DNA from 3 places in the Lysinibacillus sp. G01H genome. Region 1 is predicted to be linked to each of the others. Evidence: riboswitches for the same ligand, from Rfam matches in the RefSeq annotation. Region 1 holds a riboswitch; each other region holds the start of a gene.
What was found. Region 1 has a riboswitch for S-adenosylmethionine ahead of metK (methionine adenosyltransferase). Riboswitches for the same ligand answer to the same signal wherever they lie in the genome.
Positions count from the first base shown of each region.

Region 2: another riboswitch for S-adenosylmethionine. It lies ahead of PSR12_RS08120 (YezD family protein); the one in region 1 lies ahead of metK (methionine adenosyltransferase).
Region 3: another riboswitch for S-adenosylmethionine. It lies ahead of PSR12_RS02215 (MetQ/NlpA family ABC transporter substrate-binding protein); the one in region 1 lies ahead of metK (methionine adenosyltransferase).

Region 1 is NZ_CP118397.1:3,504,124-3,508,313, reverse strand. Features, by position in the region: gene pckA (phosphoenolpyruvate carboxykinase (ATP)) at 1-1,066, opposite strand, end outside; SAM riboswitch class I at 1,456-1,574, shown strand; gene metK (methionine adenosyltransferase) at 1,833-3,029, shown strand; gene PSR12_RS17710 (gamma carbonic anhydrase) at 3,210-3,722, opposite strand; gene PSR12_RS17705 (alpha/beta hydrolase) at 3,857-4,190, shown strand, end outside.
Region 2 is NZ_CP118397.1:1,673,302-1,677,491, forward strand. Features, by position in the region: gene PSR12_RS08105 (phosphopantothenoylcysteine decarboxylase domain-containing protein) at 1-117, shown strand, start outside; gene PSR12_RS08110 (TetR/AcrR family transcriptional regulator) at 220-822, shown strand; gene PSR12_RS08115 (DUF418 domain-containing protein) at 806-1,900, shown strand; SAM riboswitch class I at 2,071-2,166, shown strand; gene PSR12_RS08120 (YezD family protein) at 2,237-2,392, shown strand; gene PSR12_RS08125 (flavin reductase family protein) at 2,482-2,967, opposite strand; gene PSR12_RS08130 (VOC family protein) at 3,117-3,902, shown strand.
Region 3 is NZ_CP118397.1:461,006-465,195, reverse strand. Features, by position in the region: gene PSR12_RS02225 (pyridoxal phosphate-dependent aminotransferase) at 1-718, shown strand, start outside; gene PSR12_RS02220 (PPC domain-containing DNA-binding protein) at 761-1,267, opposite strand; SAM riboswitch class I at 1,390-1,495, shown strand; gene PSR12_RS02215 (MetQ/NlpA family ABC transporter substrate-binding protein) at 1,584-2,414, shown strand; gene PSR12_RS02210 (methionine ABC transporter ATP-binding protein) at 2,522-3,547, shown strand; gene PSR12_RS02205 (methionine ABC transporter permease) at 3,540-4,190, shown strand, end outside.

The sequences.
Region 1 (4,190 bases):
TTGGAGGTAACACGCCAAATGCATCAGCTGTTAGGAAGATGATTGTTTTTGGATGACCTGCAACAGAAGGATCAACGATATTTTCGATATATTGGATTGGATAAGCTACACGTGTATTTTCTGTTAGTGAACCATCGTCATAGTCACAAATACGAGTTTCTGGATCAACAGCTACGTTTTCTAATACAGAGCCGAAGCGGATTGCATTGTAGATTTCTGGTTCTTTTTCAGCAGAAAGGTTGATTGTTTTTGCATAGCAACCACCCTCAATGTTGAACACACCATTATCAGACCAACCGTGTTCATCGTCACCGATTAGCTTACGATCAGGATCAGCTGATAACGTCGTTTTACCAGTACCAGATAGACCGAAGAATAACGCCACATCGCCAGCTTCACCAACGTTTGCTGAGCAGTGCATTGAAAGAATACCTTGTTGTGGTAATAAGTAGTTCATGATACCAAAGATAGATTTTTTCATTTCACCAGCATATTCTGTACCACCAATTAAAATAATTTTCTTTTCAAGTGATACGATGATGAATGTTTCAGAAGCAGTACCATCAACCGCAGGATCTGCTTTAAAGTTAGGAGCTGAGATGACAGTGAAGTCAGCAACATGAGAAGCTAATTCATCTGCTGTTGGACGGATAAATAATTGATGAGCAAAAAGATTGTGCCATGCGTATTCATTAATAACTTGAATGCTTAATTGTGAATCTTTGTCAGCACCTGCAAAGCCTTTGAATACGAATAACTCGTCACGTTCTTTTAAATATTTTATTACTTTTACATATAGGTTATCGAACACTTCAGAAGAAATTGGTTGGTTTACTTTACCCCAGTCAATTTGATCTTTTGTGCTTTCTTCTTCTACCGTATATTTATCTTTAGGTGAACGACCAGTGTATTTGCCAGTTTCTGCACGAACTGCGCCATCTACTGTTAACATTGCTTCACCACGAGATGTAGCTTTTTCTGCTAATTGTGGTACTGAAAGTTGAACATTAATGTTACCGCCGTTTAATAATTCCTTCAGTTCGTTTGCAATTTCTACTGAATTCATCGATTAAATACCATCCTTTTTTATAGTATTCCCTTGATTTAGAGGGATTTTTTCTTAATTTCAAAAATAGTATAACACAATTGCTTAAATAATCTATACTAATTAAGAAATTATTTTAGAGTTTTTACCACTTTTCAATAAACTGACAAAAAATAATGTTTTTCGAGGAGAATACCATCAATCCTACTGTAATTAGGCATGAAGATTGAGCCACACATATGTTACCACAAGTAGCTAGGTATGTTGTAGGGATTAATTTGCTTCTATTTACATCATCATCCAAGTATGAAAAGTTTTTGTGTAATAAGTTCTTTCCTTTCTATACAGTAATACATAAGAAAATATTTGACAACGTTCGACCTTTTCAGTAACATGAGATTGAACGGATACTCTTATCCCGAGCTGGTGGAGGGTCAGGCCCTGTGAAACCCGGCAACCTGCATGAACTATTTCACGACATGCGTTGGTGCCAACCTGATGCAAGGGAACATCCCTTGAACGATAAGAGTGAAAGGTTACGCAGTCATTATTCCTTTCCTCATGTAAAGTAACGTGAGAAAAGGATTTTTTTATTGTTAAAAATCAATGTAAAGGTAAGTATATGTAGTTCTTTCCTTATTATAATGACGGATCTTTCGAAATCCTCGTGTTAAAAGCAGCAGTAACGGCTTGAGAGTTCAATCCTTAGGAGCGGACTTGACATGGGTAATGAGTACCGTATTCATACACAACTACTTATTGTAAGAGTATTTAGGAGGAAAACCAAATGACAAACCGTCGACTGTTTACATCAGAGAGTGTAACAGAAGGACATCCAGATAAGATTTGTGACCAAATCTCGGATGCCATTTTAGATGCTATTTTAGCAGAAGATCCAAATGCACGTGTAGCGTGTGAAACAACTGTAACAACAGGATTAGTATTAGTAGCAGGAGAAATTACAACTTCTACTTATGTAGATATTAAAGGTATTGTTCGTGACACTGTAGCTGAAATTGGCTATACACGAGGTAAATATGGCTTTGATGCTGAGAACTTAGCGGTGCTTGTGGCAATTGGTGAACAATCACCTGATATTGCTCAAGGTGTTGATCAGGCATTAGAGGCACGTGAAGGCTCTATGACAGATGCAGATATTGAAGCAATTGGTGCTGGTGACCAAGGCTTAATGTTTGGCTATGCATGTAATGAAACACCAGAGCTAATGCCATTACCAATTAGCTTGGCACACAAATTAGCACGCCGTTTAACAGAAGTACGTAAATCAGGTGAACTTGCCTATTTACGTCCTGATGGTAAAACGCAAGTAACGATAGAATATGATGACAATAATGTACCGGTTCGCGTGGATACAATTGTTATTTCAACACAGCATGATGAAGAAGCAACACTTGAACAAATTCAAGCAGATTTAAAAGAATTTGTTATTGCACCAGTTGTACCAAGTGAATTATTAGATGCTAATACGAAATACTTTATCAATCCAACTGGCCGTTTTGTAATTGGTGGACCAAAAGGTGATGCTGGATTAACAGGACGTAAAATCATTGTTGATACATACGGTGGTTATGCACGTCACGGTGGTGGTGCCTTCTCAGGTAAGGATGCAACCAAGGTAGACCGTTCAGCGGCATATGCAGCACGTTATGTAGCGAAAAATATCGTAGCAGCTGGCTTAGCAGAGCGTGCTGAAGTGCAACTCGCTTATGCGATTGGCGTTGCGCAGCCTGTTTCCATTGCTGTCGATACATTTGGCACAGGTAGAGTGAAAGAAAGCGAGATCGTTGAATGGGTACGCGAGCTATTCGATTTACGCCCAGCAGGTATCATTAAAATGCTTGATCTTCGTCGTCCCATTTATAAACAAACTGCTGCATATGGACATTTTGGTCGTACAGATTTAAATGTACCATGGGAGCAAATTGATAAAGCAGACGCGTTACGAGAAAAAGCATGTTTATAAACTATTGAACTAAAGTAATGAAGTCATTAGAAAATTATTCTAATGTATTAATAAGCAAAGGAGCAATATTGCTCCTTTTGTTTTTTTATAAAAAATACCTCGCTAGGATTCGTGAACATATTCGGTACACGAAAACGCGAGGGATTTTTTCGTTGGTATTAATTTTTTTGTGTAGATTATTTATTTTTGAAGTGATTTATAATATTGACCTTTTTCTGCGTATTCTCGTACGATGCGTTCCATATCCTCTTTATCCTCAGCATTTAATTCTCGGACAACTTTTGCTGGACGACCTAAAGCTAGACTATTTGGAGGAATGACTTTACCAGGAGGTACTAGGCTTCCTGCTCCAATAAATGCACCTTCTCCAATCTCAGCTCCGTCTAAAATAATGGATCCCATACCAATTAAGGCATTTTTGCGAATTGTACAACTATGTAAAGTGACTTGGTGTCCAACTGTTACCTCATCTTCAATAATGAGCGGATATTTTGGGCTTTGGTGTAAACAGCAAAGATCTTGAATACTGACACGTTTACCGATAATCGTTGGGGAAACATCACCACGAATAACCGTATTAAACCAAATGGTTGTTTCGGCGCCAATTGTTACGTCGCCCGTAACAGTTGCATAATCAGCAATGAAAACAGATGGATCGATCTTTGGCGTTTTATCTTTAAATGGATAAATCATGAAAATCGCCTCTTTTCTTTCTATAATGTAGTATTATCGTATCAAATACGCAACATTATGGAAATATAAAATTAAAATGTGCTATTTATTTCGATATAATCAAAGTGTAATTATTTTTTAGGAGGACTATGTAAATGTGGAAATGGGAAGCTGATGGACAAGCAAAAGCTGTGATTGCTATTCTTCATGGTGCTTATGAAAATCACCGTTGGTATGCATGGCTGATAGAGAAATTAAGATTAGAAGGCTTCCACATAGTCATGGGGGATTTACCGAATCATGGGGGTAATGCAAGGTTTGCTCGAGTCCATGATGAAGACTTCAAATTGTACAATAAGTATACAAGAAACCTGATTGAGAATGCTTTTTCATATAATTTACCAACCTTTGTAATAGGACATGGACTAGGTGCAACATTAATCCTCCATACAATGCAAAAGAGACAATATGAATGTGCGGGCATTATTT
Region 2 (4,190 bases), 1.8 Mb from region 1:
TCTTTATATGGGGGGGATGAACCTCATTGGATTGTACCTGCTGATGGACAGCCTCTTAAAGTAATGGGCAAGCAAAAAACAGCAGAAGCTTTAATGTTGTATTTACAAAATCAATAAATGTGAACTGTGTAGAGAAACATTTCTACACAGTTTTTTCTTGTCTAAAAGGATAGGATCCTATAATATTTACTTAACGGTCGGTAAAAAAGGAGGGTAATAATGGGAAATAAAGAACAAACTTTTCAAAAGATTATAGAAATTGCTTATGGGATGTTTGCGGAAAATGGGTTTGAAAAAACAAGCTTAGCAATGATTGCTACAGAGGTCGGTATTTCAAAACCAGCCATTTACTATTATTTTCAATCAAAAGATCAATTAATTGCTTTCATATTTGATGAATTATATAAAGAAATTCAACATGATGTCGCTGTGGATTATAAAGAGCTTTCTTCCGCTAATTTTAAGGAGGAATTACTTAAGCTAGGCTATAATTCTATTGAGGCACAGGACAAGGACCCTTATTTTAATAAAATATTTAATCAATATGTACTATTAGCAGCTCGCGATGAAAACTATAAAAGACAATTAGTAGAGCTAGAAACCAGCTTTTTAACCAGCTTTGTTGCTATCCTACGATATGGCGTACAGCTAGGAGTGCTAGAGGATACTCCCCATCTAGAAGCGAAGGCCCAGATGCTAGCCCTGGTCTATGATAATATCGGTAATTTCATGTTAACAGGCAACCAATTGAACTATCGGGCTATTTGGAAGGAGGCAGTACATAGCGTTATTCAAGGGGGCAAAAATGATAAAGGGAAATAATGATCGGCGCATTGAAGGTCTTGATTTTGCAAGAGCTCTCGCCATGCTTGGCATGTTCATTGTCAATTTTGGCGTCATAACAGGTTCTACAACGAATGGTTCAAGATGGTTAATTGCCTTCCAACATCTTTTCGAGGGACGTGCTTCGGCCGTATTTGTCATGCTAGCAGGGATAGGGACAGCCTTCATGACTCGTCAAGCTAGAGAGAGTAAGGACCCAATCCTTCTTCGTCAGAATCGACTTACTTTGTGGAAGAGGGCGCTTTTGTTATTTACGATAGGGATAATATTGTATGCGATCGGCTGGACGGGAGATATATTACATTATTATGGCGTGTATATGTTTGTTGCTGCTTGGTTGATTGCCCAATCCAAGAAAATGATGATCTTCATAATTGGTGCCATCCTTATCCTTTCACAATGGCTCCAAATTCAATTTAGTTACCTTGCTGGTTGGCATCCAACATATGTGTTACTAGAGTATCTTGATTTTTGGACACCAGCAGGATTTATAAGAAATTTGATGTTTAATGGCTATCACCCTCTATTCCCCTGGATTTGCTTCTTTCTGATAGGTATGGTAATGGGCACATTAGATTTAACAAATCATACATTAAGAAAAAACTTACTGGTGACAGGTTTATTGCTAGTTATCATGACTGAGGCTTGTTCAAGGTTATTCATTAAGCTGACAACCATTCATTTATTAGATGTAGAGAGTGCATTGTATTTATTTGATACAGGACCGATTCCACCGAATGTGATGTATGTCCTATCTAATTCGGCTTCGGCTATTGTCATCATCGTGGGCTCCATCTATCTTGTAGAGACATGTAAAAATAAAGTAATTCAATCTTTCATATTAACAGGACAAATGTCTTTAACGCATTATGTTGGCCATGTTGTTATAGGCATTGGAATACTAATTGTTTGCCAAAGGCTGGAGAACCAAACACTTGCTTTTTCCATGCTGTATGCCTGCTGTTATTTTTTAGGATGTGTCGTTGTTTCTGTATGGTGGAGGGCTAAACATCATCGAGGCCCACTTGAATTCATGATGAGGAAATGGAGCTTGTAATAAATTAATGGATTGCCATCTATTTCTCACTGACTAGGCATAAAATACTTTAGGTAAAGGGAGTCTTTTAATCTAAACGACATATTGCATAGTATTCAGCTAGGTTTTCTAATATTTTGTATTGACATTCCTATAGCAGAATTATAGAATTATTTTCAAGAAACGCAGTACTCTTATCAAGAGAGGTGGAGGGACTTGGCCCAATGAAGCCTCGGCAACCGAAAAACAGGTGCCAAATCCAACAGATGGTGTCTGAGAGATAGGAGGGGCTATCAATCAGTTTGATGCGTTGGCCTCTTTATGAACAATAAGGATAAAAAAGAAGGGGTGTATCGTATGGCTCAGTCAGTAAAAGTAGATGATAAGAAACTAGAGGCAATTGCGAAGGCGATTCAAAATCTTGAATTTGGTGAAGTGCATATTACGATTCAAGATGGTGTGATTGTGCAAATTAATAGGCTTGAAAAGCAGAGATTTCCGCAGAAAAAATAACAATGATTTCAGTAGAACTTATGTCAAACGGCCACCTATAAGCATGAAGGATTTCCTGTGCTTACAAGTGGCCTTTTTTTGTGTAAAGGCTAGCTATAAAAGCTTTTTGGTATGGGACCGATATGACGGCGATGATACAGCAAAGGCTCTTTTTGAGCATTTGTAATGTCTACGACCTGCCCAATAAAAATGGTATGGTCGCCAGCATCGATTTGCTGAAATGTTTTACATTGTAAATTAGCTGCGGTATCATGTAAAATCGGTAGTCCTAAAGAGGAAGTTGACCATGATGCTTGTGCAAAGCGATCAGGGATTTTACTAGCAAATAGTGTACATAAATGCTCTTGATCACTCGCTAAAATATTGACCGCAAAATTTGGCGCAGTCGTGAAATAGGGATGGAGCTGAGATTTTTTATCGAGTGACCACAAAATAAGGAGCGGGTCGATTGAAACAGATGCAAAGGAATTGACGGTTAAGCCAATCGGTTTTGTGTCATGACATGTCGTGACAACTGTTACGCCTGTAGGATAATTACCTAATGCCAATTTAAAAGCAGCTACTAAATCTGTCATTCAAATCACCTCTTTATGAAATTAGTGAACGGAGTTTGTAGGTAAACGAAACTTTTTTTCATATCCTACTAGTAACTCCTTTTCTTGAGTAAATTTTAAACTAATCAAACATACAGGTAAAGGTAATGGGGAAAGAAAGGGGAATGGCCATGACTTTATATTTTGATCATCTGGTTCATCAAGTGGAGTCACCAGAAAATATAAAGGTTTTCTTCAATAAACGAAATGTCCATACAGTGAATGGTGGGCAGCACACGATGTGGGGGACTTATAATACGTTAAGCTACTTTGGCTTAAGCTACATTGAACAAATTGCTATCTATGATCGTGATTTATTTGAGCAAGCGGCACAATACCCATATTCCCTACATTATACGTTTAAACGTGATCAAGAGCGCCAGGGATTTTCTCGAATTGCTCTGCGCACAAAAAATATTGACGAAGAGGGTCGACGCTTGCGAGCATTGGGCTATGAAGTATATGGACCAGATGCATGTAGCAGAACAAGACCAGATGGCACGGTGGTAGAATGGAAGCTACTGCATTTTGGTAAGCCAGATCTGCCAATTGATTTTCCATTTTTAATTGAATGGGCGGAGGAAAATGAAGAGCGTTTGGTTCAATTAAAGGCAAGTGGTGCCATTGATGTAAAACAGGCTATCACGATGGAATCCGTCCAATTCTACGTCAAGGACATGCAGGCAACAGTAAAACTGTGGCAAGAGGTGTTACAGCTACCAGTGCCTACGCAGTATGAGCAGTATATGTCACTACAGCTACCGAATATGCGTTTAGATTTCTATGAGGAAGAGAGTGCGATGGCAATGACACTTGGCCATGTCAAAGAGGGACCATTTGGTGTGACATTAAAGGATCCTAAACGAACAAAGGAAACATTAGTTTGTCCTGGTGCTTTTTATTGGATAAATCGATAATGAGAAAAAGGCTGGAACATAAGCTAAATAATCTCTAAATTAACAAAACATGACAACTAGAAAAACCGAACTATTCCAAAACACTTCGTGAGCATTTCAGTGGATAGTTCGGTATTTTTGTTGGCTGAAACACTTTTGACCCAGCCACTTTACATAGTGTTGAAAACAAAAATATCCATAGAATTTCTAATGCAGGCTACTTGCTTTCCTGTGGGCGAGCCGCTTCCTCCGCTATCGCTACAATCCACTCACTTTTTAGCAAAGGTGTTCACTACTCATTTTATCGAG
Region 3 (4,190 bases), 1.6 Mb from region 1:
CTTACCTGATTATGATGCATTACCTGATGAAGTGAAAGAAAAGGCAAAGCTTCTTTACTTAAATTACCCGAACAACCCTACAGGAGGTACAGCATCACTTGCGTTTTTTGAAGAGACTGTTCGCTTTGCGAAGGAACACAATATTATCGTATCACATGATTTTGCTTATGGGGCAATAGGATTTGACGGTAATAAACCAGTTAGCTTCCTTCAAGCAAAGGGTGCAAAAGAAGTAGGAGTTGAAATGTATACATTATCGAAAACCTATAATATGGCTGGCTGGCGTATAGGCTTCGCTGTAGGGAATGCCGAGATTATCGCTGCTATTAATCTTATTCAGGATCATCTGTTTTGTAGTCAATTCCCTGCCATTCAACAAGCCGCAGCAGTAGCACTGACAGCTTCCCAACAATGTTCGGATGAACTACGAGCTACTTATGAGCGTCGCCGCAATGTACTCATTGAAGAAGCTCGACGAATTGGCTGGCATGTTACGGCTCCAAAAGGCTCCTTCTTCGCATGGCTTCCTGTACCACTAGGCTATACAAGTGAACAGTTTGCTGATCTTTTGCTCGAAAAAGCTGATATCGCTGTAGCAGCAGGTAATGGCTTCGGTCAATATGGTGAAGGCTATGTACGCGTAGGGTTGCTAGTTAGTGAGGAGCGCTTACGTGAAGCAATCCATAGAATCGAGCAATTACAATTGTTTAATAGATAATGATGAGGGCGTATCCTGTAGCTATCCCTAGCTACAGGATCATTAATATTTTTCAATTTTCCTTGGTTGCCCTAAATCATTTTCTAATGGATAAAATTGAGCATGACCTGTTTCATCATCCCATTTTCGAATATGTTGAATACCTTGTACCTCTGCCAACACGATGTCAGCAGTAATAACAGGGTTTCCCCCTTTTATTAAATGCCCACCCGATACAACACCCCATTGATCGCTCATAGAGCCATGGAAATGTGTCTCATATCCACCATCTCGTTTACACACCACACCTGAACCTTGAATAAATTCTAATGGTCCCTCTTTTTCCATCACATCACTAAAACGAACTTGAATTTGAGCTGTTTCATCTGGCACTAAATAAACAAAGCTACTTTTTTGAAAGCTGCCAATACAGCTTACAATTGTGGCTGACTCTATATTATTCTCTTCGCAAAGCGCTTCAATCCCTTCAATGATATCTGTTCCCGTTAGAAAACGAGCACTAATAACCTTACCAAATGAACCTATACCATAATTAACTCTAACAGACATTGTTATCCCTCTTTTGCGTCGAAATATTATAATTATATAAAAAATTTAAAAATTATTTATTGACTTACTATACCCTATAAATTATATTAGTTCTATCGGAATTACAAAAAAATATTATAAATCTCTTATCAAGAGTAGCTGAGGGACTGGCCCTATGAAGCTCGGCAACCTCCTTTTTTAAAGGAAGGTGCTAAATCCTGCAAACGAACTTCGTTTGATAGATAAGAGAGGACATCTTTTCATGAGCCTCTCTTAATTTGTAAGAGAGTTTTTTTATTTTCAAAAAACCGATAAAAACAATCTTGGAGGTATTTTCATGAAAAAGAAAAATAAATTTTTAGTAGGTTTAGCAAGTCTAACATTAGTAGCAGCTTTAGCAGGCTGTGGCTCTAAAGAAGATAGTAAAAGCCAAGCTGAAGGAATTGATGAAAAGAAAATCGTTGTAGGCGTCACTTCTGGTCCACACGAACAAATTGCAGAAGTAGCCGCTAAAGTAGCAAAAGAAAACGGGCTAGAAGTAGAGCTAAAATCATTTTCTGACTATGTTTTACCTAATACATCCTTAGCTGAAGGTGATCTTGATGCGAACAGCTATCAACACGAGCCTTTCCTGGATACATTTAATAAAGATCATGATACAGATTTAGTACCAGTGGGCAAAACGATTTTAAATCCAATGGGTATCTACTCTGAAAAATATAAATCCTTTGATGACATTCCTGACGGTGCAACGTTTGGCTTACCAAATGACCCAACGAATGGAGCGCGTGCCCTCTTTGTTTTACAGGAAGCTGGCTATATTCAGTTAAAAGATGGCGCAGACTTAACAGCCTCGATTCGTGATGTAGAAGAAAACAAAAAGAATTTAAAATTCATTGAATTAGAGGCAGCTCAAATTCCTAAACAACTTAGTGAAGTAGACGTAGCAGCTATTAATACAAACTTTGCATTAGAAGCTGGTATTAACCCTAAAGATGACTCTATTTTATTGGAATCTACTGATTCTCCATACGTGAACTATATTGTTGTACGTGCTGAAAATGAAAATGATCCAACAATTAAAAAGTTCGTTGAGGCTTACCAATCTGATGAAGTACGTCAATTCATCGAAGAAGAATTCAAAGGTTCAGTAATCCCTAGTTGGTAATACATTCAGGAAGCTTCTATAAAGCCGAAGAATCTGTCGAAATTCCTCTATAGGAAAACGAGCAGATTCTTGCTTTTTAGAAGGTGGAGAAAGGAGCAAACAGTCGCATGATTCAATTACAAAATATCTCAAAAGAATTCAAGTCTAAAAAAGGCATCATAAAAGCTGTGGATGGCATTAATCTTCATGTAAAAAAGGGACAAATTCATGGTGTAATCGGCTATAGTGGTGCTGGTAAAAGTACACTCATTCGTTGCGTTAATCTACTCGAACGTCCTACAGCAGGAAAAGTAGTGATAGACAATGTAGATATTACGACCCTTTCTCTTCAAGAATTACGTCAAACACGCCAAAAAATCGGGATGATCTTCCAGCACTTTAATCTATTAAAAACAGCAACAGTTTACAATAATATTGCAGTTCCCTTAAAGCTTCTAGGCTATAAAGAGGCGGAAGTAAAAAACCGAGTAGCTAAGTATGCTGAAATTGTCGGTTTAACAGATAAACTTGATAGTTACCCAAATCAACTTTCAGGTGGTCAAAAACAGCGTGTGGCTATTGCACGTGCCCTAGCACAGGAACCAGAGATTTTACTTAGCGACGAAGCAACAAGTGCACTTGATCCTGAGACAACGGAAGCCATTCTTGAATTGTTGTTAAAAATTAATCGTGAATTAGGCATTACGATTCTGCTCATCACACATGAAATGAATGTAATTCAAAAAATTTGTGATGAGGTTTCTGTTCTAGAATCAGGGAAAGTTGTGGAATTTGGCACAGCGATTGAACTTTTTGCGAAACCGAAGCACCCTACAACGCGAAAGTTTTTAAATACAATTTCACAACGTAATTTATCCCCCTCTCTTATTGAGCAATTAAATGTTTCAGGAAGTGTAATCCGTTTAACATTCCTTGGTGAAAGTACTGGTAAGCCATTATTAGCAGAAGTCACTAAGGTATACGATGTGCAACCAAATATTTTAACAGCAAATATTATTGAATTAAAAAACGGTATTGTCGGCAATATTGTGGTGCATTTACATGGCGAAACGCAGATTGTCCAAAAGGCGTTAACTTATTTTTCAGAAAATGGCGTGGCAGTGGAAGAATTAGGAGGTGCGTTCAATGAGTAGTATCCAAAGTTTCTTTACAGATTGGTCAGATGTTATTGGCAAAGCAATTATCGAAACATTTCAAATGGTCGGAATTTCATTGTTATTCTCCATTCTGATTGGTATTCCATTAGGGCTATTAATTGTTTTAACACGACCAGGACAATCCTTTGAAAATAAATTTTTCTATCAGTTTTTTAATCTATTTATCAATATTGTTCGCTCTGTTCCATTTATCATTTTATTATTCTTCATCTTACCTTTTACCAAGTTAATTGTAGGTACAACAATTGGTGTTAAAGGTGTAATCGTTCCGCTAGTTGTTTACACAGCTCCTTATATTGCACGACTGATGGAATCTGCGCTTTTAGAAGTGGATTCAGGAGTAGTAGAAGCCTACACAGCCATGGGTATTAAACGTCGCCATATCATTTGGCATGTCCTATTACGTGAAGCTCGACCATCTATTATATTAGGCTTAACGATTGCCACAATAGGATTAATTGGTGCAACAGCAATGGCAGGAATGGTTGGTGCTGGCGGTTTAGGTGACCTTGCCTATCGTTATGGTCATTTACGCTATGAGGTTGATGTGATGTATGCAACTGTCTTTATCTTAATCATCCTTGTGCAGAGCATTCAATCCATCGGTAACCGCTTCGCC